DNA from 3 places in the Metapseudomonas resinovorans NBRC 106553 genome. Region 3 is predicted to be linked to each of the others. Evidence: riboswitches for the same ligand, from Rfam matches in the RefSeq annotation. Region 3 holds a riboswitch; each other region holds the start of a gene.
What was found. A riboswitch is a leader RNA that binds a small molecule or an ion and turns the genes downstream of it on or off. The one in region 3 is predicted to bind cobalamin.
Positions count from the first base shown of each region.

Region 1: it holds a riboswitch for cobalamin, as region 3 does, so the genes downstream of both, cobG (precorrin-3B synthase) here and btuB (TonB-dependent vitamin B12 receptor) in region 3, are expected to answer to the same signal.
Region 2: it holds a riboswitch for cobalamin, as region 3 does, so the genes downstream of both, PCA10_RS03305 (CbtB domain-containing protein) here and btuB (TonB-dependent vitamin B12 receptor) in region 3, are expected to answer to the same signal.

Region 1 covers NC_021499.1:708,001-715,627, reverse strand. The annotation lists gene PCA10_RS03255 (cobalt-precorrin-6A reductase) at 1-130, opposite strand, end outside; gene PCA10_RS03250 (cobalt-precorrin-5B (C(1))-methyltransferase) at 130-1,224, opposite strand; gene PCA10_RS03245 (bifunctional cobalt-precorrin-7 (C(5))-methyltransferase/cobalt-precorrin-6B (C(15))-methyltransferase) at 1,316-2,521, opposite strand; cobalamin riboswitch at 2,603-2,795, shown strand; gene cobG (precorrin-3B synthase) at 2,885-4,201, shown strand; gene PCA10_RS03235 (precorrin-8X methylmutase) at 4,198-4,824, shown strand; gene PCA10_RS03230 (precorrin-2 C(20)-methyltransferase) at 4,821-5,573, shown strand; gene cobJ (precorrin-3B C(17)-methyltransferase) at 5,573-7,228, shown strand; gene PCA10_RS03220 (sigma-70 family RNA polymerase sigma factor) at 7,339-7,627, shown strand, end outside.
Region 2 covers NC_021499.1:722,822-730,448, forward strand. The annotation lists gene cobN (cobaltochelatase subunit CobN) at 1-2,659, opposite strand, end outside; gene cobW (cobalamin biosynthesis protein CobW) at 2,818-3,870, opposite strand; cobalamin riboswitch at 3,963-4,157, opposite strand; cobalamin riboswitch at 4,216-4,432, shown strand; gene PCA10_RS03305 (CbtB domain-containing protein) at 4,535-4,720, shown strand; gene PCA10_RS03310 (CbtA family protein) at 4,732-5,445, shown strand; gene PCA10_RS03315 (cobalamin biosynthesis protein) at 5,442-5,852, shown strand; gene cobM (precorrin-4 C(11)-methyltransferase) at 5,849-6,619, shown strand; gene PCA10_RS03325 (sugar nucleotide-binding protein) at 6,716-7,600, shown strand; gene PCA10_RS03330 (NAD-dependent epimerase/dehydratase family protein) at 7,593-7,627, shown strand, end outside.
Region 3 covers NC_021499.1:1,950,818-1,958,444, forward strand. The annotation lists gene ttcA (tRNA 2-thiocytidine(32) synthetase TtcA) at 1-662, shown strand, start outside; gene PCA10_RS08980 (DNA-3-methyladenine glycosylase I) at 711-1,382, shown strand; gene PCA10_RS08985 (NAD-dependent deacylase) at 1,416-2,180, shown strand; gene PCA10_RS08990 (C40 family peptidase) at 2,249-2,866, shown strand; gene PCA10_RS08995 (C40 family peptidase) at 3,007-3,531, shown strand; gene PCA10_RS09000 (O-methyltransferase) at 3,539-4,189, shown strand; cobalamin riboswitch at 4,292-4,504, shown strand; gene btuB (TonB-dependent vitamin B12 receptor) at 4,572-6,440, shown strand; gene cobO (cob(I)yrinic acid a,c-diamide adenosyltransferase) at 6,454-7,065, shown strand; gene PCA10_RS09015 (cobyrinate a,c-diamide synthase) at 7,062-7,627, shown strand, end outside.

The DNA of each region.
Region 1 (7,627 bases), 1.2 Mb from region 3:
CGCGAACCTGGCAGGCGAGGTCGTCCGGCACCTTGCCGAGGCCGGCGAGGCTGTAGATATGCTCGGGGCCAAGACGGCGGGCCAGGGCCAGCGCCTCGCTGACACCACCCAGCAGGAGAATGCGTTTCATCAAAGTTCCACGGCCTCGCCGACGATATTGCCCTGGCGGTCGATGGCGAACACCTCCAGCCTCACGCTGGCCGGCACCGTCTTGCGGGCGAAGGCCAGGGCATGGGCGCAGACCGCGTCACCCAGGGGGATGCCCGCGTCATGGGCCATGGCCAGTGCCAGCTGGCTGGTGTTGGCGCCGCGCATGGCTTCCTGCAGCTCTGGGCCGGCGCCCAGTTCGGCGGCCCATTGCGCCAGCAGCGGCAGGTCGATGCTGGAGCTGCGGCTGTGCAGGTCCATATGCCCGGCGGCGAGCTTGCTGATCTTGCCGAAGCCGCCGCACAGGCTGAGCTTGTCCACAGGGGCCTTGCGCAGGTGCTTGAGCACGGCCCCGGCGAAGTCGCCCATCTCGATCAGGGCGGTGTCGTCCAGGTGGTAGCGATTGCGCATGGCATCCTCGCTGGCGTTGCCGGTGCAGGCCGCGAGGTGGGTGAAGCCGTTGGCGCGGGCCACATCGATGCCCTGATGGATCGACGCGATATAGGCCGAACAGGAGAAGGGCCGGACGATGCCGGTGGTGCCCAGGATGGACAGGCCACCGAGGATGCCCAGGCGCGGGTTCATGGTCTTCAGCGCCAGCGCCTCGCCGCCCTGCACGCAGATGCTCACCTCGAAGCCGCCGGCATAGCCGTGATCGGCAGCCAGGTCCAGGAGGTGCCCGGTCATCATCTGCCGGGGCACCGGGTTGATCGCCGGCTCCCCCACGGCCAGGGTCAGGCCCGGCTTGGTCACGGTGCCGACACCGGGGCCGGCATGGAAGCGCACGCCGGGCTCCGGCGCCAGGCGGACCTGGGCATAGATCAACGCACCGTGGGTCACGTCGGGGTCGTCGCCGGCGTCCTTGAGGGTGCCCGCCTCGGCGCCACCCTCCATCAACCGACAGAACTCCAGACGCATCAGCACCCGCTGCCCCTTGGGCAGGACGATCTCCACAGCGTCGGCCGTTACCCCGCCCAGCAGCAGGCGCGCCGCCGCCAGGCTGGTGGCGGTGGCGCAACTGCCGGTGGTGTAGCCGCTGCGCAGCGGCGCGGGCTGTTCGGGGGTTTCGTCACGCATGGCTGCTCAGGGTCCCACGTAGGTTGGCGCCGAGGAACGAGGCCCAACAGCTCGGGCCTCGACGTTGGGCTTCGCTGCACTCAGCGCCAACCTACGCATCCTTGGTCACGTCCAGAAGCGTAATCGGCAGCGCCGAGCGCCAGGTATCGAAATCCCCCAGTGGCTGGGCCTGGGCGATGGAGATGCGGGTGAGCGCGCCGCCCTGGCGTTCGCGGAAGGCCACCAGGGTGGCTTCGCTCTGCAGGGTCACGGCATTGGCCACCAGGCGGCCGCCAGGTTTGAGGCTTGCCCAGCAGCGGTCCAGCACGCCCGGTTCGGTAACGCCGCCGCCGATGAAGATGGCGTCCGGCGCGGGCAGCCCGTCCAGCGCCGCCGGGGCCTGGCCGGCCACCAATTGCAGGCCGGGTACGCCGAGGGTGTCACGGTTGTGGCGGATATGGCCCTGGCGTCCTTCGTTGGCTTCCACGGCGATGGCGCGGCAGCCGGGATGGGCGCGCATCCACTCGATGCCAATGGAGCCGCAGCCGGCGCCCACGTCCCACAGCAGTTCGCCGGGACGTGGCGCCAGGCGCGCCAGGGTGATGGCGCGGACATCGCGCTTGGTCAGTTGGCCGTCGTGGCGATAGGCCTCATCAGGTAGGCCGCTGGTGGTCGGTAGCGGGCAGGTGCCATCGGCGGGCCGGACTTCGATGGCCAGCAGGTTGAGCGCGGCGGCTTCGGCGAGGCTCCAGTCGCTGGCGATGCCCTCGATGCGCCGCTCACGCTCGCCGCCCAGGTGCTCCAGCACCGTTAGCCGACTGGGGCCGAAGCCATGTTCGGCCAACTGCGCAGCGATGGCCGCCGGACTGGTGCCGTCATTGCTCAGCACCAGCAGACGCGCACCGTCGTGCAAGTGGGCATTGAGCGCGGCCAGGGGCCGGGCCACCACCGAGAGCAGGGTCACGTCCTGCAACGGCCAGCCGAGGCGCGCGGCAGCCAGGGAGTAGGAAGACGGCGCCGGGATCACGCGCATTTCCTCCGCCGCCACCTGCCGCGCCAGGCTCGCGCCAACGCCGAACAGCATGGGGTCGCCGCTGGCCAGCACGCAGACCGGCGTACCGCGCTTTTCCAGTACCGGCGCCAGGGAGAAAGGGCTGGGCCAGGGGCTGCGCCGGGCACCGATGCAGCGCGGCAACAGGTCGAGCTGGCGCGCTCCGCCGAGCACCTCGACGGCGCCCAGCAAGGCGTGGCGCGCGGCCTTGCCGAGGCCCGCGTAGCCGTCTTCGCCAATTCCCACCACTGTCAGCCAGGGCTGCATCTGCTGTCCTCGATCTCTGAAAACGCCAAGGCCATCCAGCTTCCGACAGGCAGCCTTTTCCTAGGTCTGGGCAAAGCGGGCATAATAGCGCCCTTCATCGGTCGCTGGCGCTCACCTGACGAGCCCCGGCCTAAGAGGGAACACGGTCGAGCCGTGGCTGCCCCCGCAACTGTAAGCAGCGAGTCCATGCAATCCAGGCCACTGAATTTTTCGGGAAGGCCGCACTGGATGATGACCTGCCAGCCAGGAGACCTGCCGATGAAACCAGTCGCGTGTGTACGTATCGAGCGGGGTGTATCGGTGCAACGTTGTCCCTGACAGTCGGGGAATCGGGTCGCCGCGACGCCAACCATGGTGACCTGAGTGGAACACGCCCAGCCCAATCCGCGATCCGTCCGCCCCTCGGCCTGCCCGGGGTTGCTGCGTATCGTCCAGGCGCAGGACGGTGGTATCTGCCGGATCAAGCTGCCCTGCGGCCGCCTGAGCGCGGCCCAGGCCCGCGCCGTGGCCGCCGCAGCCAGCGCCCATGCCAGCGGGGTGATCGAGGCCACCAATCGCGCCAACCTGCAGATCCGTGGCGTGCGCCCCGACGCAGAACAGGCACTGATCGACGCCTTGCTGGCGGCCGGCCTGGGTGCCGGCTCCCCCGGCGCCGACGATGTGCGCAACCTGATGGTCAGCCCCCTGGCCGGCCTCGACACCGACGCCCTTGTGGATATCTCGCCGCTGGCCGAACACATCCTCGACCTGCTGCAGGACCAGGCGCACTTCCACGCCCTATCGCCCAAGTTCGCCCTGCTGCTCGATGGCGGCGAGGCCGTGGCGATGCTGGAACATCCCCACGACATCTGGCTGTCCGCCATGGGTCGGGGCGACGACGCCCTGTTCGCCTTCGGCCTGGCCGGCTGCCCGCCACACTCGCCCGAGCAGCCCCCCGCCCTGGCCGCCGTGCCGCGCGCCCAGGTGCCGGCGCTGCTGCAAGCCCTGCTGGAACTCTTCCTCGAACTGGCGACACCCGAGCAGACGCGCATGCGCCACCTGCTTGCCGAACACCCCGAAGGCGACCTGCTGTTGCGCCTGCAACAGCGCCTGGATCGCCCCCTGTTGCCGGCGGGCAATTGGCAGCGCCCCGCGCCGCAGGCCTTCGCCCACCTGGGCGTTGTCGCCGAGCGCCATGTCGGCGGCGCGCCGGCCCTGGGCCGGCTGGATGCCGCGCAACTCGACGCCCTCGCTGATCTCGCCGACACCTTCGGCGACGGCAACCTGCGCCTCACACCCTGGCAATCGCTGCTGCTGCCCAACGCCCGCGACACCGACGCCGTACTGCAGGCCATGAACCAGCTCGGCCTCGCCACCGATGCCCGTGAGCCCCTGGCGCGGCTGATCGCCTGCACCGGTTCGGCCGGTTGCACCAAGGGCCTGGCCGATACCAAGGCCGATGCCCAGGCCCTCGCACCTCTGCTGCCAGACGCCGCCGTGGTGCACCTCAGCGGTTGCCCGCGTTCCTGCGCCGCCGCCCATGTGGCGCCCTTCACCCTGCTGGCCGTCGCCCCCGGCCGCTATGACCTCTACCAGCGCGACGGCGCCGGCTTCGGCCGGCTGCTGGCGCGCGATATCGGCATCATCGAGGCCGGCGAGCGCCTGGCCGCCTCTCCTGACACCTGGAGTTCCACCCCATGATCGAGTACATCCGCGATGGTCAGGAGATCTATCGCAACTCCTTCTCCATCATCCGCGCCGAGGCCGACCTGGCCGGCATTCCCGCCGACCTGGAAAAACTCGCGGTGCGGGTGATCCACGCCTGCGGCATGGTCGATGTGGTCGAAGACCTGCGCTTCTCCCCTGGCGCCGGCACCGCCGGCCGCACCGCCATCGCCGCCGGCGCGCCGATCCTCTGCGATGCGCGCATGGTCGCCGAAGGCATCACCCGCGCACGCCTGCCGGCGGACAACCGGGTCATCTGCACCCTCAACGACCCCGGCGTGCCGGAGCTGGCCCGCACGCTTGCCAACACCCGCTCGGCAGTGGCCCTGGAGCACTGGCGCGAGCATCTGGAGGGCAGTGTGGTGGTGATCGGCAACGCCCCCACCGCGCTCTTCTACCTGCTGGAGATGCTCGACGCCGGCGCGCCGAAGCCGGCGCTGATCCTCGGTTTCCCGGTGGGCTTCGTCGGTGCGGCGGAGTCCAAGGACATGCTCGCCGCCGACAGCCGTGGCGTGCCCTACGTGATCGTGCGCGGTCGGCGCGGCGGCAGCGCCATGGCCGCCGCGGCGGTCAACGCCCTGGCCACGGAGGTGGAGTGATGAGCAACGGCAAGGGACGGCTGATCGGCCTGGGCGTGGGCCCCGGCGATCCAGAACTGATTACCCTCAAGGCCCTGCGCCTGCTGCAGTCGGCGCCGATAGTGGGCTACTTCGTGGCCAAGGCGAAGGCCAGCCAGGGCCAGGGCGGCAATGCCTTCGGCATCATCGAGCAGCACCTGACCGAGACCCAGCAGCGCATGCCCCTGGTCTACCCGGTGACCACCGAGAAACTGGAGCCGCCGCTGTCCTACGAAACCGTCATCAGCGACTTCTACGACACCGCCGCCGAGCAGGTTGCCCAGCACCTGGAAGCCGGTCGCGACGTGGCGGTGATCTGCGAGGGCGACCCCTTCTTCTACGGCTCCTACATGTACTTGCACGACCGCCTGGCCGAGCGCTACGAAGTGGAAGTGGTGCCCGGCGTCTGCTCCATGCTGGGCAGCGCGGCGGTGCTCGGCGTGCCCCTGGTGTACCGCAACCAGAGTCTCTCGGTGCTCTCCGGCGTGCTGCCGGAAGACGAGCTGAAGGCACGCCTGGCCGACGCCGAGGCCGCCGTGGTGATGAAGCTCGGGCGCAACTTCGACAAGGTCCGCCGGGTGCTCCAGGAGCTCGGCATCGCCGGCCGCGCCCACTACGTCGAGCGCGCCACCATGGCCAACCAGCGCATCGTGCCGCTGGACGAGGTGGACCCCATGGCCTCGCCCTACTTCTCGATGGTCGTCATCCCCGGCCAGAAGTGGAGGGGTTGATGGAACAGCCTAACGCCCCGGCCATCGTCCTCCTCGGCAACGGCGGCCTGGCCACCGCGCGCCGGGTGCAGGCGCTTTATCCACAGGCGCGAGTCCTCGGCCTGGCCGGCCGCGTGGAAGGCGCCGACGAGTGCTACGCCGAGTTCGGCGAAACCCTGCGCGAGCTCTACCGCAGCGACACGCCGATCATCGGCCTGTGCGCCGCGGGCATCCTCATCCGCGCCCTGGCGCCGCTGCTGGCCAGCAAGGGTGCCGAGCCGCCTGTGCTGGCGCTGGCCGAGGACGGCAGCGCCGTGGTGCCGCTGCTCGGTGGCCTGGGTGGGGTGAACCGCATGGCGCGGGAAATCGCCGCGACCCTGAACGTGGCACCCGCCATCACCACCAGCGGCGAGCTGCGTTTCGGCACCTGCCTGCTGGACCCGCCGGCGGGCTATGCCCTGGCCGATATCGAGCAGGGCAAGCGCTTCGTTTCCGACCTGCTGGGCGGTGAGGCGGTGCGCGTGGAAGGCGACGCTCCCTGGCTGGCAGCGGTCAGCCTGCCCCTGGCCGACGAGGCGCAGCGGGTTATCCACATCACCGCCGAAGCGCGCCCGGCGCAGCGCGACGAACTGCTGATCCACCCCCGCGCGGCCGTCGCCCGCATCATCGGCAAAGCCAGTGCCGAAGCCATCCGCCAGGCCCTGGCGGATGCCGGTCTGGCGCCGCTGTCCCTGGCCTGCCTGCTGGCAACGCGGGAGCGCATGGTCGACGGGCAACTCGCCGCGACCGCCACCGAACTGGGCGTGCCACTGCGCTTCGGCGCCGATGAGTCCGCCCTGCCGCCCCTGCTGCGGGAAGCCGACGGCATCGCCATCCACCTGGCCGATGCGCCCCTGGAGCCTGCGACCATCGGCCAGCCGCGCGGGCGCCTGACCGTCATCGGTCTCGGCCCCGGCGCGGCCGAGTTCATGGTGCCGGCCGCGCGCCAGGCCCTGGACGAGGCCCAGGACCTGCTCGGCTACGAAACCTACATCCGCATGGCCGGGCCCCTGCGCCCCGACCAGGTGGCCCACTGCACCGACAACCGCGAAGAGTTGCAGCGCGCACGCCACGCCTTCGAGCTGGCCGCCAGCGGCCGCCGCGTGGTGGTGGTGTCCTCCGGCGATCCCGGCGTGTTCGCCATGGCCGCCGCCGTGCTCGAAGCGCTGGACGACGCCCGCGATCCGGAGTGGCTGCGGGTGGAGCTCCAGGTATTCCCCGGGGTGTCCGCCGCCCTGGCCACAGCGGCCAAGGCCGGCGCCCCGCTGGGCCACGACTTCTGCCTGCTGTCGCTGTCGGACAACCTCAAGCCCTGGGACGTGATCGAGAAGCGCCTGGACCATGCCGGCGCCGCCGACCTGGCCATGGCCTTCTACAACCCCATCTCCAGATCACGGCCCTGGCAGCTGGGTCGTGCGCTGGAAATCGTCCGCCGCCATCGCGCCCCGGAAACCCTGGTGGTGCTCGGCCGCGACATCGGCCGCCCGGCAGAACGCTTGAGCATCACCAGCCTCGGCGAGCTGACTCCCGAGCAAGTGGACATGCGCACCCTGGTGATCATCGGCTCGTCCCTGACCCGTCGCGTGCCCAGGGGCAATGGCGAGGACTGGGTGTATACGCCGCGCTGGTATCGCTGAACGCTCGGCGATACCCATCGGCAACCGTACACGGCGCTGTTGCAAATACCCCGCGCCACGATGAAAATGCGATTAATTTTCATTTGCTATCGCATCTTGCGGTGCCCTTCATGTCCTCTCCCCCCATCACCCTCCAGGCGCTGTACAGCGAGCACCACGGCTGGCTGAAGAACTGGCTGCGCAGCAGGCTGGGCAATGCCGCCGATGCCGCGGACCTGGCCCAGGACACCTTCCTGCGCCTGCTGGGCAAGGGCGACAGCTTCGAGCTGCACACCCCGCGTGCCTTCCTGCGCACCGTGGCGCGCGGCCTGGTGATCGACCACTGGCGGCGCGAGGAACTGGAGCGCGCCTACCTGGAAGCCCTGGCGCACCTGCCCGAGGCCCAGGCGCCCTCCCCCG
Region 2 (7,627 bases), 1.2 Mb from region 3:
GGTCGCCCTGGTCCTGCAGGTGGCGTTCCAGCAGCAGGCTGGAGGACTGGAAGCCCAGGCGCCAGGCGGTGGGCGTGGGCAGGTTGCGCACGTCCACGGTGAAGAAGTTGCGCCCGGTGGGCAGTACGTCGAGGCGCCCTCGACTGGGTGCGCCGCTGGGGCCGGGGGGGACGAAGCGGCCGTCCAGCGCCGCCAGTACGCCGCCGATCTCGGACGCGCCGCAGGCGTCCAGGGTGGGCGCGATGACACGGCGCAGGCTGTGGATAACCCCATCGCTGGCGGGCCCGAGGGAGCCGAAGTCCAGGGTCTCGATCAGCCCCATGGCCAGCAGCTCGAGGCGCTCGCGGGTATCGCCATTGCTGCGCCAGGGTTCGTCGCTGATGGCTTCCAGCAGCATCGGGCGCGGGCCTTCCCAGGGCTCGGCCCAGGCCAGGTCCAGCGGGTCGGCGCCAAGGCCGAGGTCGCTGGCCAGGGCGCGCAGCAGGCTGGCGTTGGCGCCCTTGCCATCGCCACGGGGGATGCGTACCAGGGACAGCAGGGTGTCGTTGCGCAGGCGTCCGACCGGGGATTCGCCGAACACGTGCAGGCCGTCGCGGATCTGCGACTCCTTGAGGTCGCAGAGGTAGGCGTCCAGTTGTGGCAGCCAGCTGTCCGCGTCGTCATTGAGGCTGAGGTCGAGCTCGCGGTCGAGGGCGGTGGCTTTCACCAGCTCGAGGATTTCCCCGCGCAGTTGCACGGCGCGGCGCGGGTCCAGCAGGGAGGCGTCGTAATACTCGTCGGCCAGGCGCTCCAGGTCGCGCAGCGGGCCGTAGTTTTCCGCGCGGGTCAGCGGTGGCATCAGGTGGTCGATGATCACCGCCTGGGCGCGGCGCTTGGCCTGGGCGCCTTCGCCGGGGTCGTTGACGATGAAGGGGTAGATGTTCGGCAACGGGCCCATGACCGCATCCGGCCAGCACTCGGCGGACAGCCCCACGCCCTTGCCCGGCAGCCACTCCAGGTTGCCGTGCTTGCCCACGTGGATCAGCGCGTCGGCGGCGAACACCTCGCGCAGCCAGAAATAGAAGGCCAGGTAGCCATGGGGCGGCACCAGGTCGGCGTCGTGGTAGATGGCCGCCGGGTCCAGCTGGTAGCCCCGCGCCGGCTGGATGCCGACGAAGGCCAGGCCGAAACGCAGGCCGGCCACCATCATGCGACCGCCACGGAACATCGGGTCCTGCTGCGGTTCGCCCCAGCGCTCCGTCACCGCGCGCTGGTTGGCCTCGGGCAGGCGGGCGAAGCAGGCGAGGTAGTCGGCCAGCGCCAGGCTCTGGGCGCAGGGCCGCGCGTCCAGGCTGTCGAGGTCGTTGCTGACCCCGCCCAGCAGGCTGTGGATAAGTGCCGTGCCGCTGTCCGGCAGGCCGGCGACGGGATAACCCTCGGCTTCCAGGGCGCGGAGGATGTTCAGCGCGGCGGCCGGGGTGTCCAGGCCCACGCCGTTGCCGATGCGGCCGTCGCGGGTCGGGTAGTTGGCCAGGATCAGCGCCACGCGCTTGTCGGCGTTGGCCTTGCTCGCCAGCGCGCACCAGCGTCGCGCCAGCGCGGCGACGAAGTCCATGCGCTCGCGGTGCGGCAGGTAGCAGACCACGTCGCTCTGGCTGCGCTCGCTGCGCCAGGCCAGGCCCTTGAAGCTGATGGGGCGGGTGATGATGCGCCCATCCAGTTCCGGTAGGGCGATGTGTATGGCCAGGTCGCGCGGGCCCAGGCCTTGTGGGTTGGCTTCCCAGAGCGGCTGGTTGTCCAGGGAGCAGATGGCCTGCAGCACCGGGATATCGCGACGGAAGGGGCGCAGGGCGGGGGCCTCGGGGTTCGACTGGGCGAACCCCGTGGTGTTGATGATCAGCGCCGCGTCGGCGGCGTCCAGCCAGTCTTCCACCGCCACCAGGCAGGCGGCTTCCTTGAGGCTGGCGACGGCGATGGGCAGGGGATTGAGGCCCTGGGCGGCCAGGCGTGTGCAGAACTCGTCGATGAAGGCGGTGTTCGCCGCCTGCAGGTGGGTGCGGTAGAAGAGCAGGGCTGCCACGGGCCGATCGGGCTGCCATTCGGCCCGCCAGTGTTCCAGGCCAGCCGGGCGAATGCGCGGGTGGTACAGGGTGACCCGGGGCAGGGTCTGGGGCTCGCGCCAGGGGTAGTCGCGGCCCAGCCCCTGGCTGGCCAGGTAGTTGAACAATTGCCGGGCGTTGTCCATGCCGCCCTGGCGCAGGTACTGCCAGAGGCGCTCGGCCTGCTCGGCCGGGACATTGCACAGGCCGGCCAGCTCCGGGTCGGGGCGGTCGTCGCCGGGCACCAGGATCAGGGTCGCACCGCATTCGGCCAGGGCCACCAGTTGCTCGATGCCGTAGCGCCAATAGCCGACGCCGCCATGCACCGAAACGAGGATGACCTTGGCGTGCCGCAGCACCTCGTCGACGTAGAGGTCCACCGAGGCGTGGTTCTGCAGCTGCATGGGGTTGGCCAGGCGCAGGCTCGGGTAGTCCTCGGGCAGCTCGCGGGCGGCCTCGGCCAGCAAAGCCAGGTGGGAATCGCCGCTGCAGAGGATCACCAGCTCGGCGGGCGTCTGGGCCAGGTGGGCGATGCCGTCGTCGGGGACGAAGCCGCCGGGTTGGGTGCGTAGCAGGTGCATGGCGGGACCCTCTCCCCAACCCTCTCCCTGAAGGGAGAGGGGCCAGTTCGGTGCGTGCGGTCGTGGCTGGGTGGCTCCGTAGGATGGGTTGAGCGAAGCGATACCCATCGATATCGCATCGTGGGTATCGCAGGCTCAACCCACCCTACGGTCGTGGGTCAGGCCAGCGCCGTGCGCAGTTCGTTGGCGATGGCGGCCTGGTCCAGTTCCTGGCCGATCACCACCAGGCGGGTGCCACGGGTTTCGTCTTGCAGCCACTTGCGGTCGAAGTGCTTGTCGAAGCGCTTGCCCACGCCCTGGATCAGCAGGCGCATGGGCTTGCCGGGGATGGCGGCGAAGCCCTTGATGCGCAGGATGGCGTGGTGCTCCACCAGTTGGCCGAGGGCTTCGAGCAGGGCGCCTTCGGCCACTTCCGGCAGGTCGAGGTGGAAGGAGTCGAACTCGTCGTGGTCGTGGTCCTCGTGGCCTTCGTGGTCATGGTGGGTGGGGCGGCTGTCGATGTGCAGCTCGGCCTCGGCGTTCAGGCCCAGCAGGATGTCCAGCGGCAGCTTGCCGCTGCTGGCTTCGATGATCTTCACCGCCGGCGGCAGCTCCTCGGCCACCTCGGCGCGCACGGCGGCCAGGGCGTCGGCGTCGAGCAGGTCGGCCTTGTTCAGTACCACCAGGTCGGCGCTGGCCAGCTGGTCCTCGAACAGCTCGTGCAGGGGGGATTCGTGGTCGAGGTTCGGGTCCTGGCGGCGCTGTTCGTCCACCTGCTCGGGGTGGGCGGCGAAGGTGCCGGCGGCCACGGCCGGGCTGTCGACCACGGTGATCACCGCGTCGACGGTGCAGGCATTGCGGATTTCCGGCCACTGGAAGGCCTGCACCAGGGGCTTGGGCAGGGCCAGGCCGGAGGTCTCGATGAGGATCTGGTCGAGGTCGCCGCGACGGGCCACCAGCTCGCGCATCACCGGGAAGAACTCTTCCTGCACGGTGCAGCACAGGCAGCCGTTGGCCAGCTCGAAGACACGGCCCATGGCTTCTTCTTCGCTGCAGCCGATGCTGCATTGCTTGAGGATTTCGCCGTCGATGCCCAGCTCGCCGAACTCGTTGACGATCACCGCGATGCGGCGGCCCTGGGCGTTGTCCAGCATGTGGCGGAGCAGGGTGGTCTTACCGGCGCCGAGGAAGCCGGTGACGATGGTGACGGGGAGTTTGGCCAGGGTTTTCATGCGCGCCTCTGCGTGGTCGGTCGGCGGGCATGACGAACGCAGCGGGACTCGGCCCGCGCAACGGATTCGCCACCGGATCACCCCGCCCGGTTGTCTGGAATATCGTCGAGGCAGGTCTCCTGGCTCACAGCCTGGCGCGTTGCGCCGTCTCTCCGCCTTCCCGCCCGAGGGGCAGTGGCTGTGGATAAGACATCAGCTGTTCACAGTTGCGGGGGCAGCCGTGGTTTGGACCACGTTCCCTCTTAGCTCCGGCGCCTGGCCGGAGAACCTCGAAAGGGCGAAGGCTACGCAGCACCCGGGCGACGGTCAATCGCGGCAGTTGACGCTTGGTCGGTCTCATGGTGTCCTAGCGGGGTTTTTTCAGGTGCCCTGCGTCGTCGTACACAGGGTGAAACGGGAAGTCGGTGCGTCCATTTCGGACTAGTCCGACGCTGCCCCCGCAACGGTAAGCGAACGTAGGGTTAAGTAAGCCACTGTGCCAATCCGGCATGGGAAGGCATGCCCATCCAGCCCCAAGGCTGGCGTCGCAAGCCCGGAGACCGGCCTGATCACGTTTTGGCAACCCGCGGTGGGCGGGCGCAAGCCGGAAACCTGGGCGCCTCCGTGCCCGCTTCCCCGCGCGCGTCCTTCTGCCGGTATCACTAGCACTGCAGAGGGAACTTCAATGTCCAGCCGCACCCTGTCCCATTCCGCCGTATCCTCCCAGACCCTGTCCCAGCGCCTGGCACTGGCTATCGGCGCCGGCCTGATCGGCCTCGCCCTGGTGTACTTCGCCGGCTTCTCGCATATCGAGGCCGTGCACAACGCCGCCCACGACACCCGCCACAGCGCCGCTTTCCCCTGCCACTGAGTGATGACCCGATGATCAAGCGTATCGCCCAGACCGCCGGGTTCGCCGGCCTGATCGCCGCCCTGGTGCTGACCCTGCTGCAGAGCCTGTGGGTCACCCCGCTGATCCTCCAGGCGGAAACCTATGAAAGCGCCGAGCCGGTAGCGGCGGAGCAGGCCCATGACCACGCGCACGGCGGTGCAGCCGTCGCCCACAGCCATGAGCACAGCGACGAGGCCTGGGCCCCGGAAGATGGCTGGCAGCGCACCCTGTCCACCGGTGGCAGCAACCTGGTGGTGGCCGTGGGCTTCGCCCTCATCCTCGCCGGGCTGTTCAGCCTGCGCGGCCCGAGCCGCGCCTGGCAGGGCCTGCTCTGGGGCCTGGGCGGCTTCGCCACCTTCGCCCTGGCGCCGTCCCTCGGCCTGCCGCCGGAACTGCCGGGTACCGCCGCCGCCGACCTGGCCCAGCGCCAGGCCTGGTGGATCGGCACCGCCTCGGCCACCGCCGTGGGCCTGGCGCTGATCGCCTTCGGCCGTCACTGGGCGTTGCGCGTGGTCGGCCTGGCGCTGCTGGTGATTCCCCATGTGCTGGGCGCGCCGCAGCCTGAGGTGCATGCCAGCCTGGCGCCGCAAGCGCTGGAGCATGAGTTCATCGCCGCCTCCCTGATCACCAATGCGGCCTTCTGGGTCGTGCTGGGCTGGGCCGCCGCCTGGCTGTACCAGCGCAACGCTTCGACCGCTGTTTGAAACTGGTCGCCGGACTGGGCTGTCGCGCTGGCTGCCCGCCGGATGAACTGCAGCGCCTGCTGCTGCAGTGCCTTGCCGAGGCCGGCGCCAGCCTCGACGAGCTGGTCGCCCTGGCCAGCAGCGAGGCTAAGGCCGCGGAGCCGGGGCTGATGGCCCTGGCCGCGTGGCTCGGCCTGACGCTGTACGGCCTGCCTGTGGATAGCCTCGCTGCCCAGGCCGGGCGCCTGAGCCAGCCTTCCGCGCGGGTGCTGGCGCTCACCGGCAGCGCCGGAATCGCCGAAGCCGCCGCCCTGGCCCAGGCCGAAGCCCTGTTCGGCGGGCCTGTCCGCCTGCACATCGATAAACGCCGCAGTGCCAGCGCCACCTGCGCCCTGGCCTGCATTGCCCACGAGGCTGAACGGCCATGACGGTCTATTTCATCGGCGCCGGTCCCGGCGATCCGGAACTCATCACGGTGAAGGGCCAGCGCTTGATCCGTTCCTGCCCGGTGCTCCTCTATGCCGGTTCCCTGGTGCCCGAGGCCGTGCTGGCCGGGCACAGTGCGGAGCAGGTGGTGAACACCGCCGAGCTGGACCTGGCGCAAATAGTCGCCCTGCTGGCCGAGGCCGATGGGCGGGGCCAGGACGTGGCGCGGGTGCATTCCGGCGACCCGTCGCTGTATGGCGCCATTGGCGAGCAGATCCGCCACCTGCGCGCACTGGGGATTCCCTATGAGGTGGTACCCGGCGTGACCGCCACCGCCGCCTGCGCCGCGCTGCTGGGCTGCGAGCTGACCCTGCCTGAGGTGTCGCAGACCCTGATCCTCACTCGCTACGGCCACAAGAGCCCGATGCCAGAGGGCGAGGCCCTGGGCGACCTGGCCCGGCACCGCGCGACCATGGCCATCCACCTGGGCGTGAGCCAACTGGCGAAGATAGTCGAGGAGCTGCTGCCGCATTACGGCGCCGCCTGCCCCATCGCGGTGATCCACCGCGCCAGCTGGCCGGACCAGGAACAGGTCACCGGCACCCTGGGCGACATCCTGCCCAAGGTGGCGGCGCGGGATTTCCGCCGCACTGCGCTGATCCTGGTGGGCGAGGTACTGGCCGCCGAAGGCTTCGCCGACTCTTCCCTCTACCGCGCCGGGCATGCCCACCTCTATCGCCCCGGCAAGGCGCAACCGCCACATGGCTAGTGACGTACGCCGGTGAAACCCGCAGAATGCGGCTCTTATGCGGCGGGAAATAGCCCGCCCACTCCTTCTAACCGGCTTTAAGCGACCTTTTTCTCTATGCGAATGCGCTTGATGCTGTTGGGTGGCGGCAATTCACTCGGACAGGCGCTGATTCGCCTGGGTGCCGAGGAAGACATAGGTTTTCTCGCTCCGCGTCCGCCCGAACAGGGCTGGGACGCCGCCAGCCTGACCCAGCTGCTCGATGACACCCGGCCCGACGCCGTGGTCAACCTCGCCTACTACTTCGACTGGTTCCAGGCCGACGAAGTCAGCGACGCTCGCCTGTCGGCCCAGGAGCGCGGTGTGGAACGCCTCGCGGAGCTCTGCCAGCACCACGGCATCGTCCTGCTGCAGCCTTCCAGCTACCGGGTCTTCGATGGCTCCCGCGCCACCGCCTACAGCGAGAAGGACGAGCCCATCCCCCTGAGCGAGCGCGGCCAGGCCATCTGGCGCATGGAACAGAGCGTACGCGCGGCCTGCCCCAAGCATGTGCTGCTGCGCTTCGGCTGGCTGCTCGACGACAGCCGCGAGGGTTCCCTGGGGCGTTTCCTCAGTCGCGCCGAGCAGGCCGACGAGATCTGCCTGGCCGACGATCGCCGCGGCAACCCGACGCCGGTGGACGATGCCGCGCGGGTGCTGCTGGCGGTGATCAAGCAGCTGGATTGCGCGGCGCCGCTCTGGGGCACCTACCACTACGGTGGCCACGAGGCGACCACGCCCCTGGCCCTGGGCCAGGCGCTGCTCAGCGAAGCCCGTGGCCTGCACCCGCTGAAGGTGCAGGACATCACCCCCCAGGCCCACGCCGCCCGCCCCGATGCGGCGGACGAACCGCAGAACGCGGTGCTGGCCTGCAAGAAAATCCTCCACACCTTTGGCATCAAGCCCCGCGCCTGGCGCGCCGCGCTGCCGACCCTGCTGGATCGTTACTACCGCCATGGTTGACGCCCCCATCCTGATCACCGGCGGCGC
Region 3 (7,627 bases):
TGCAGAAGGTCGCCCCGATCAAGTTCGAGATCGTCGCAGTGAACATGGACCAGAAGCAGCCCGGCTTCCCCGAGCACGTGCTGCCGGCGTATCTGGAGTCCATCGGCGTGGCGTACCACATCATCGAGAAGGACACCTACTCGGTGGTGAAGGAGAAGATCCCGGAAGGCAAGACCACCTGCTCGCTCTGCTCGCGCCTGCGCCGTGGCACTCTCTATACCTTCGCCGACGAGATCGGCGCGACCAAGATGGCCCTGGGGCACCACCGCGACGACATCCTGGAAACCTTCTTCCTCAACATGTTCTACGGCGGCACCCTCAAGGCCATGCCGCCCAAGCTGCTGGCCGACGACGGCCGCAACGTGGTGATCCGTCCGCTGGCCTACTGCAACGAGGCCGATATCGAGGCCTACTCCGTTCTCAAGGAGTTCCCGATCATCCCGTGCAACCTCTGTGGCTCCCAGGAAAACCTGCAGCGCCAGGTGGTCAAGGAGATGCTCAACGATTGGGAGCGCAAGTCGCCGGGCCGCACCGAGATCATGTTCCGCGCCCTGCAGAACGTGGTGCCCTCGCAACTGGCCGACCGCAACCTGTTCGACTTCGCCAGCCTGCGCATCGACGAGACTGCGGCGCCGCGTACCCTGGACGTGGTCAATATCTGATTCGGCATGCGCCGGGGGCATTCCTCCCCCGGCCAGAAAGGATTCCCCATGCGCGACTACCGCTGGCTCCACGAGTATTGCCTGAACCGCTTCGGCTCGGCCGAGGCCCTTGAAGCGCGCCTGCCGCAGCCGCGCAGCGACGCCGAGCTGCGGGCGCTCACCGACGACCGCTACCTGTCGCTGCTGGCGCTGCGGGTGTTCCGTGCGGGCCTCAAGCACAGCCTGGTGGACGCCAAGTGGCCGGCCTTCGAAGAGGTGTTCTTCGGCTTCGATCCGCACAAGGTGGTGCTGATGAGCGCCGAGCACCTGGAGCGGCTGATGCAGGACGCCCGCGTGATCCGCCACCTGGGCAAGCTCAAGAGCGTGCCGCGCAACGCCCAGTTCGTGCTCGACGTGGCGCGGGAGAAGGGCAGCTTCGGCGCCCTGGTCGCCGACTGGCCGGTGAGCGACATAGTCGGGCTCTGGAAGTACCTGGCCAAGCACGGCAGCCAGTTGGGCGGGCTCTCGGCGCCGCGCTTCTTGCGCATGGTGGGCAAGGACTCCTTCATCCCCACCGATGACATGGTGGTCGCGCTGAAAGCCCAGGACATCATCGACAAGGCGCCCACCAGCCTGAAGGACCTGGCCCTGGTGCAGGCCGCCTTCAACCAGTGGCACGCCGAAAGCGGCCGCCCGCTCTGCCAGCTGTCCATGATGCTGGCCCATACCGTCAATCACTGAAGCTCGCCGGACACCGGCGGGCGGGGAGGGAAGATGTCGGATATCCAGCGTGTGGCGGCGGCCATCCAGGCGGCCGAGCGGATTCTGGTAATCACAGGGGCCGGGCTGTCGGCCGATTCGGGCCTGCCCACCTATCGGGGCCTGGGTGGCCTGTACAACGGTGTGACGGAGGAGGGGCTACCCATCGAGGAGGCGCTCTCCGGGCCCATGCTGCGGCGCAACCCGGCGCTCTGCTGGAAGTACCTCGCCCAGCTCGGACGCGCCTGCCTGGGCGCCCGGCCGAACGCCGGTCACGAGGCCATCGCCGAGCTGCAGCGGTTCAAGCCCGAGTGCTGGGTGCTGACCCAGAATATCGATGGCTACCACCGCCAGGCGGGTTCCCCCGTGGACAGGTTGATCGAGATCCATGGCGAGCTGTCGCCGCTGTTCTGCCAATCCTGCGGGGCGGAAAGTCCCGACCTTGCCCGACATCTGGCAGGGGAAATGCCTCCCAAATGCCATGAATGTGGTGGTATTCTCCGGCCACCCGTGGTGCTGTTCGAAGAAATGCTCCCAGAGCAGGCCATCGACAGCCTCTACGCCGAGCTACGCAAGGGATTCGATGCGGTGATCTCGGTGGGAACCACGGCGAGCTTTCCCTACATCATCGAGCCCGTCCTCCGCACCCGCCAAGCAGGCGGTTTCACCGTGGAGATCAACCCGGCGCTCACCGACCTCAGTCCTGTGGTCGACGTCCACCTCAGAGGAAAAGCCTTAGAAGTCCTGCAAGGACTGCTAAGTCACATTTCGGGCGATTAAATTTGCATATGAGAGCGATAGAGGGCATAGTCGGCCGTCATTAAAAATTGTCTGACACGGTCGTGCCCATGCTGAAGCGCTTCGCACCCCTCGTGCCCATCACGTTGGCGCTGTTCCTCGCCGCTTGCGCAAGTAATGTGCAGCAGCAGCCCGAATACCAGTCGGCGGCTCCGGTAGCCGACGGCGCTCCTGATTCGTTGCTGGCCCGCCACGAGCTCACCGCTCTGGACCTGGCCAATCTCACCGATGATGAGCCCTACCAGATGCCCTCCCTGGCCGATGGCCTGTTGGAGCGTGGCTTCGAGCTGGTGGGCACGCCTTACCGCTTCGGTGGCCGCTCCCTGAAGACCGGCTTCGATTGCAGCGGCTTCGTGGGCTTCCTGTTCAAGGAAGAGGCCGGCATCCAGCTGCCGCGCTCCACCCGCGAGATGATCAACCTGAAGGCCCCGGTGATCGCCCGCAGCGAGCTGCAACCCGGCGATATCGTGTTCTTCAACAACCGTGGTCGTGGCCGCGTCAGCCACGCCGGCATCTATATCGGCGACGACCAGTTCATCCATTCCAGCAGCCACCGCAGCGGCGGTGTGCGCGTCGACAGCCTCGACGACCGCTACTGGAAGGCCAGCTACATGGAAGCCAAGCGCGTCCTGGCCATGAACACCCCACGCCACCCGCTGCATCGCTGATCGGGCGGGCGGGACGAGAAACCGAGGCGGCCTCGACGGCCCCCTCGGTTTTTTTCTGCCTGATCGTGCAGCTTTCACTTGCAATATCACTGTGAGATCAGCAAATTAGCGTGCATACCTCAAGTCAGGACTGACTTGCCATGCTCGCACCGGAACGCTTTGCCATCCTCACCCTGGCTGCGCTGCTCACCGCTTGCGCGAGCAAGGCGCCGCCGCCTCCCGCTCCCGTCGTCTACGCCCCCTCCCAGCAGTTCTCGCCCGTCGCCGAAGATGTGCTGTTCCGCGCCCTGGGCCTGGTGGGCACGCCCTACCGCTGGGGTGGCAATACCCCGGACAGCGGCTTCGACTGCAGCGGCCTGATCGGCTACGTCTACCGTGATGTCGCCGGCATCAGCCTGCCGCGCACCACCGGCGAGCTGATCGCCATGCGCGCCCCCAGCATCGGCGCCAATGCGTTGCAGAGCGGCGACCTGGTGTTCTTCGCCACCAATGGCGGCGGGCAGGTCAGCCACGCCGGCATCTATGTGGGTGAAGGTCGTTTCGTCCATGCGCCGCGCACCGGCGGAACGGTGCGCCTGGACAGTCTGTCCAACAGCTACTGGCAACGTAGCTACCTGAGCGCCAAGCGGGTGCTCTTCGCCCCGCGCGTGGCCCAGACTCACTGAGGCGCCCATGACCAACCGCACGCTGAATCTCGACGACGCCCTCTATGGCTATCTGCTCGATGTTTCGCTGCGGGAGACCCCGCTGCTGCAACGCCTGCGTGCGGAAACCGCGGCCATGCCCACGGCCCGCTGGCAGATCGCGCCGGAGCAGGGCCAGTTCATGGCCCTGCTGGTCAAGCTGACGGGCGCCCGGCGCATCCTCGAGGTGGGTACCTTCACCGGCTACAGCGCCCTGTGCATGGCCGCGGAGTTGCCGGACGACGGCCGAATGGTCTGCTGCGACCTGCCCGGCGACTACAACGCCATCGCCCGTCGCTATTGGCGGGAGGCGGGCCTCGCCGAGCGCATCGAACTGCTCCTGGCGCCGGCGCTGGGCACCTTGTCCGGCCTGGCGGATGGCAGCTTCGACCTGATCTTCATCGATGCCGACAAGGCCAATTACCCCGCCTATCTGGAGCAGGCCCTGCGCCTGGTGCGCCAGGGCGGCCTGGTTCTGTTCGATAACGTGCTGTGGAGCGGTCGCGTGCTGGAAACCGCGCCGGACGATCCCGACACCCGCGCCATCCAGGCCCTGAACCTCGCTCTGAAGCACGACCCGCGCGTCGACCTTTCCCTGCTGCCGCTGGGCGATGGCCTGACCCTCTGCCGCAAACGCTGACAGGCAGTCAGGGGGGGCGCGGGTAGGGCGGGTTGAGCGAAGCGATACCCATCGATTCCCTGGCTGATCCATCGGGTTTGACGCTGTTCCCCCAACCCTCTAACCTTCGCCGCTGCCTCAGGTGCCCCCTTGGTTTCGACCCAGGGAGTGAAACAGGGAAGCCGGTCCATTCCTTCGAAGAATCCGGCGCTGCCCCCGCAACGGTAGGCGAGTAGAACGCCGCAATCGGCCACTGTGCACTGCACGGGAAGGCGCGGCACGGGAGCTCAGGCTCCACTCGCAAGCCCGGAGACCGGCCTGGTGCAAGCAGGGCATCGCGGAGCCTTCCGCATGCAGTACCCCCTATAGATGTCGCGCGGGTGGCACGACGGAGATCCAGACCATGATTCGCAAGCCTTTCATCGGGCCGGCGGCCTTTGCGCTGCTCGGCAGTACCAGCATTTCCCCCTTCCTGGCCGCTGCGCCCCTGACCCTCGACGAGCAGGTGGTCACCGCCACCCGTAGCGAGCGGCCGGTGCGCGCGAGCCTCGCCGCCACCACCGTGATCGACCGCGCCGAGATCGAGCGCACCCAGGCGCGCTCGGTGCCCGAGCTGCTGCGCAGTGTTCCAGGCATCACCCTCAGCAACAACGGCGGGCCGGGCAAGCAGACCACGGTGTCCATCCGCGGGACCGAGTCGGACCATGTGCTGGTGCTGATCGACGGGGTCAAGGTGGGCTCGGTGAGCAATGGCCTCGCCGCCTTCCAGGACCTTCCCGTGGAACTGATCGAGCGCATCGAAGTGGTCCGTGGCCCGCGCTCCAGCCTCTATGGCTCCGAGGCCATCGGCGGGGTGATCCAGATCTTCACCCGCAAGGGCACGAAGGAGGGCGCCAAGCCCTGGTTCTCCGCCGGCTACGGTACCCACGACAGCTACCAGGGCGCCGCCGGTGTGGCAGGTGGCGATGGCCGCGCCTGGTACAGCCTCGGCGTGAGCAGCCAGGACACCGACGGTATCGACGCGCTCAACGCGCGCAACAGCTACCACGAGCCGGACGACGACGGTTACCGCAACCTGTCCGGTAACCTGCGCGCCGGTTACCGCTTCGACAATGGCCTGGAACTGGACGGCACCCTGATGCGCGCCAAGGGCCATACCGACCTCGACCTGGTCAGCCCCTACAACCCCGGCGGTGGCCACAACGCCAACGCCGACAACGAACAACGCCTGGCCGGCGGTCGTGCGCGCTTCAGCCCCCTGGAGCGCTGGGATGTGACCCTGCAGGCCGGGCGCAGCGAAGACCTCGCCCGCACCGAGACCGGTGGGCTGTTCTATTCGCGTTTCGATTCCCAGCGCGACTCCGCTTCCTGGCTGAATGACCTGACCCTGGCCGAAGGCCACGTGCTGACCCTGGGCTACGACTGGCAGCGGGACGAAGTCAGCAGCTCCACCGCCTTCGACCGCGATTCGCGGCTGAACCGGGGCTGGTTCGCCCAGTATCTGGGTGAGTACGGCCGCCAGGATTGGCAGCTGTCCCTGCGTCGCGACGACAACCAGCAGTTCGGCACCCACGACACCGGCAGCGCCGCCTGGGGCTACGCCCTGACCGACGCGCTGCGCTTCAGCCTGAGCTACGGCACCGCCTTCAAGGCGCCCACCTTCAACGAACTGTACTTCCCCGACTACGGCAACCCCAACCTGGACGCCGAGACCTCCGAGAACTTCGAGGCCGGGATCGAGGGCAAGCACGGCTGGGGCCACTGGTCGGTCAACGCCTTCCGCAACGAGGTGGACGACCTGATCGTCCACGACGCCAACTCCGGCCTCGGGCCCTTCGGCAGCCCCAACAACATTGGCCGGGCCCGCATCGACGGCGTCGAACTGGTGCTGGGCAGCCAGTGGCTGGGCTGGGATTGGAATGCCAACGCCACCCTGCTGGACAGCGAGAACCGCTCCCACGACCAGAACCGTGGCAACCAACTGCCACGCCGGGCCCAGCAGGTGTTCAACCTCGACCTGGATCGACGCTTCGGCAAGCTCGGCCTGGGCGCTACCCTGCATGCCGAGGGGCGGCGCTTCGACGATGTGGAAAACAACGATCGCCTGGCCGGTTACGCCACGGTGGACCTGCGCGGCGAGTACTGGCTGAACGAGGAGTGGCGCCTGCAAGCCAAGGTGACCAACCTGCTCGATGCCGACTACGAAACCGCACAGGACTTCAACCAACCTGGCCAGGCGGTGTACTTCACTGTTCGCTACCAGGCTCTGTAACGAGGGATCACCGATGAGCGAATCCGCCGAACGCGACGCCCGCCACAAGGCGCGCATGCAGCGCAAGAAGGCCGTGATCGACGAGAAGATCGCCCAGGCCCGGGACGAGTACGGGCTGCTGCTGGTGCACACCGGCAACGGCAAGGGCAAGAGCAGCTCGGCCTTCGGCATGGTGGCCCGGGCCTTGGGCCACGGCCTCAAGGTGGGCGTGGTGCAGTTCATCAAGGGCGGCATGTCCACCGGCGAGGAAAACTTCTTCCGCCGCTTCCCCGAGGAAGTCAGCTACCACGTGATGGGCGAGGGCTACACCTGGGATACCCAGGACCGCCAGCGTGACATCGACAAGGCCCGCGTCGCCTGGGCGGTGGCCCGAGACCTGCTGGACGACCCGGAGATCGGCCTGGTGGTGCTGGACGAGCTGAACATCGCCCTCAAGCACGGCTACCTGGCGCTGGACGAGGTGCTGCGCGACATCGAATCCCGCCCGGAACACCAGCATGTGGTCGCCACCGGCCGTGGCGCGCCCCAGGGGTTGATCGACGCCGCCGACACCGTTACCGAGATGACCCTGGTCAAGCATGCCTTCAAGGCCGGGGTGAAGGCCCAGCAGGGCGTGGAGTTCTGATGGCCCGTTCCTGCCCCGCGCTTCTGATCGCCGCTCCCGCCTCCGGCCAGGGCAAGACCACGGTCACCGCCGCGCTCGCGCGCCTGCATGCCCGCCAGGGCAAGCGGGTGCGGGTGTTCAAGTGCGGGCCGGACTTCCTCGACCCGATGATCCTCGCCCGTGCGTCCGGCGCCCCGGTCTACCAGCTCGACCTGTGGATGGTGGGCGAGGCCCGAAGCCGCCGCCTGCTCTGGGAAGCGGCGGGGGAGGCCGACCTGATCCTGATCGAGGGTGTGATGGGCCTGTTCGACGGCTCGCCCTCGGCCGCCGACCTGGCGCGTCATTTCGGTGTACCGGTACTCGCCGTGATCAACGGCGCGGCCATGGCCCAGACCTTTGGCGCCCTGGCCGTGGGCCTGGCCACCTACCAACCGGGCCTGCCCTTTGCCGGGGTTCTCGGCAACCGCGTCGGCAGCCAGCGCCACAGCGACCTGATCCGCGCCAGCCTGCCGGACTGGATCCGCTGGTACGGCTCCCTGCCGCGCAGCGCGGAGGTGGAGCTGCCCAGCCGCCACCTGGGCCT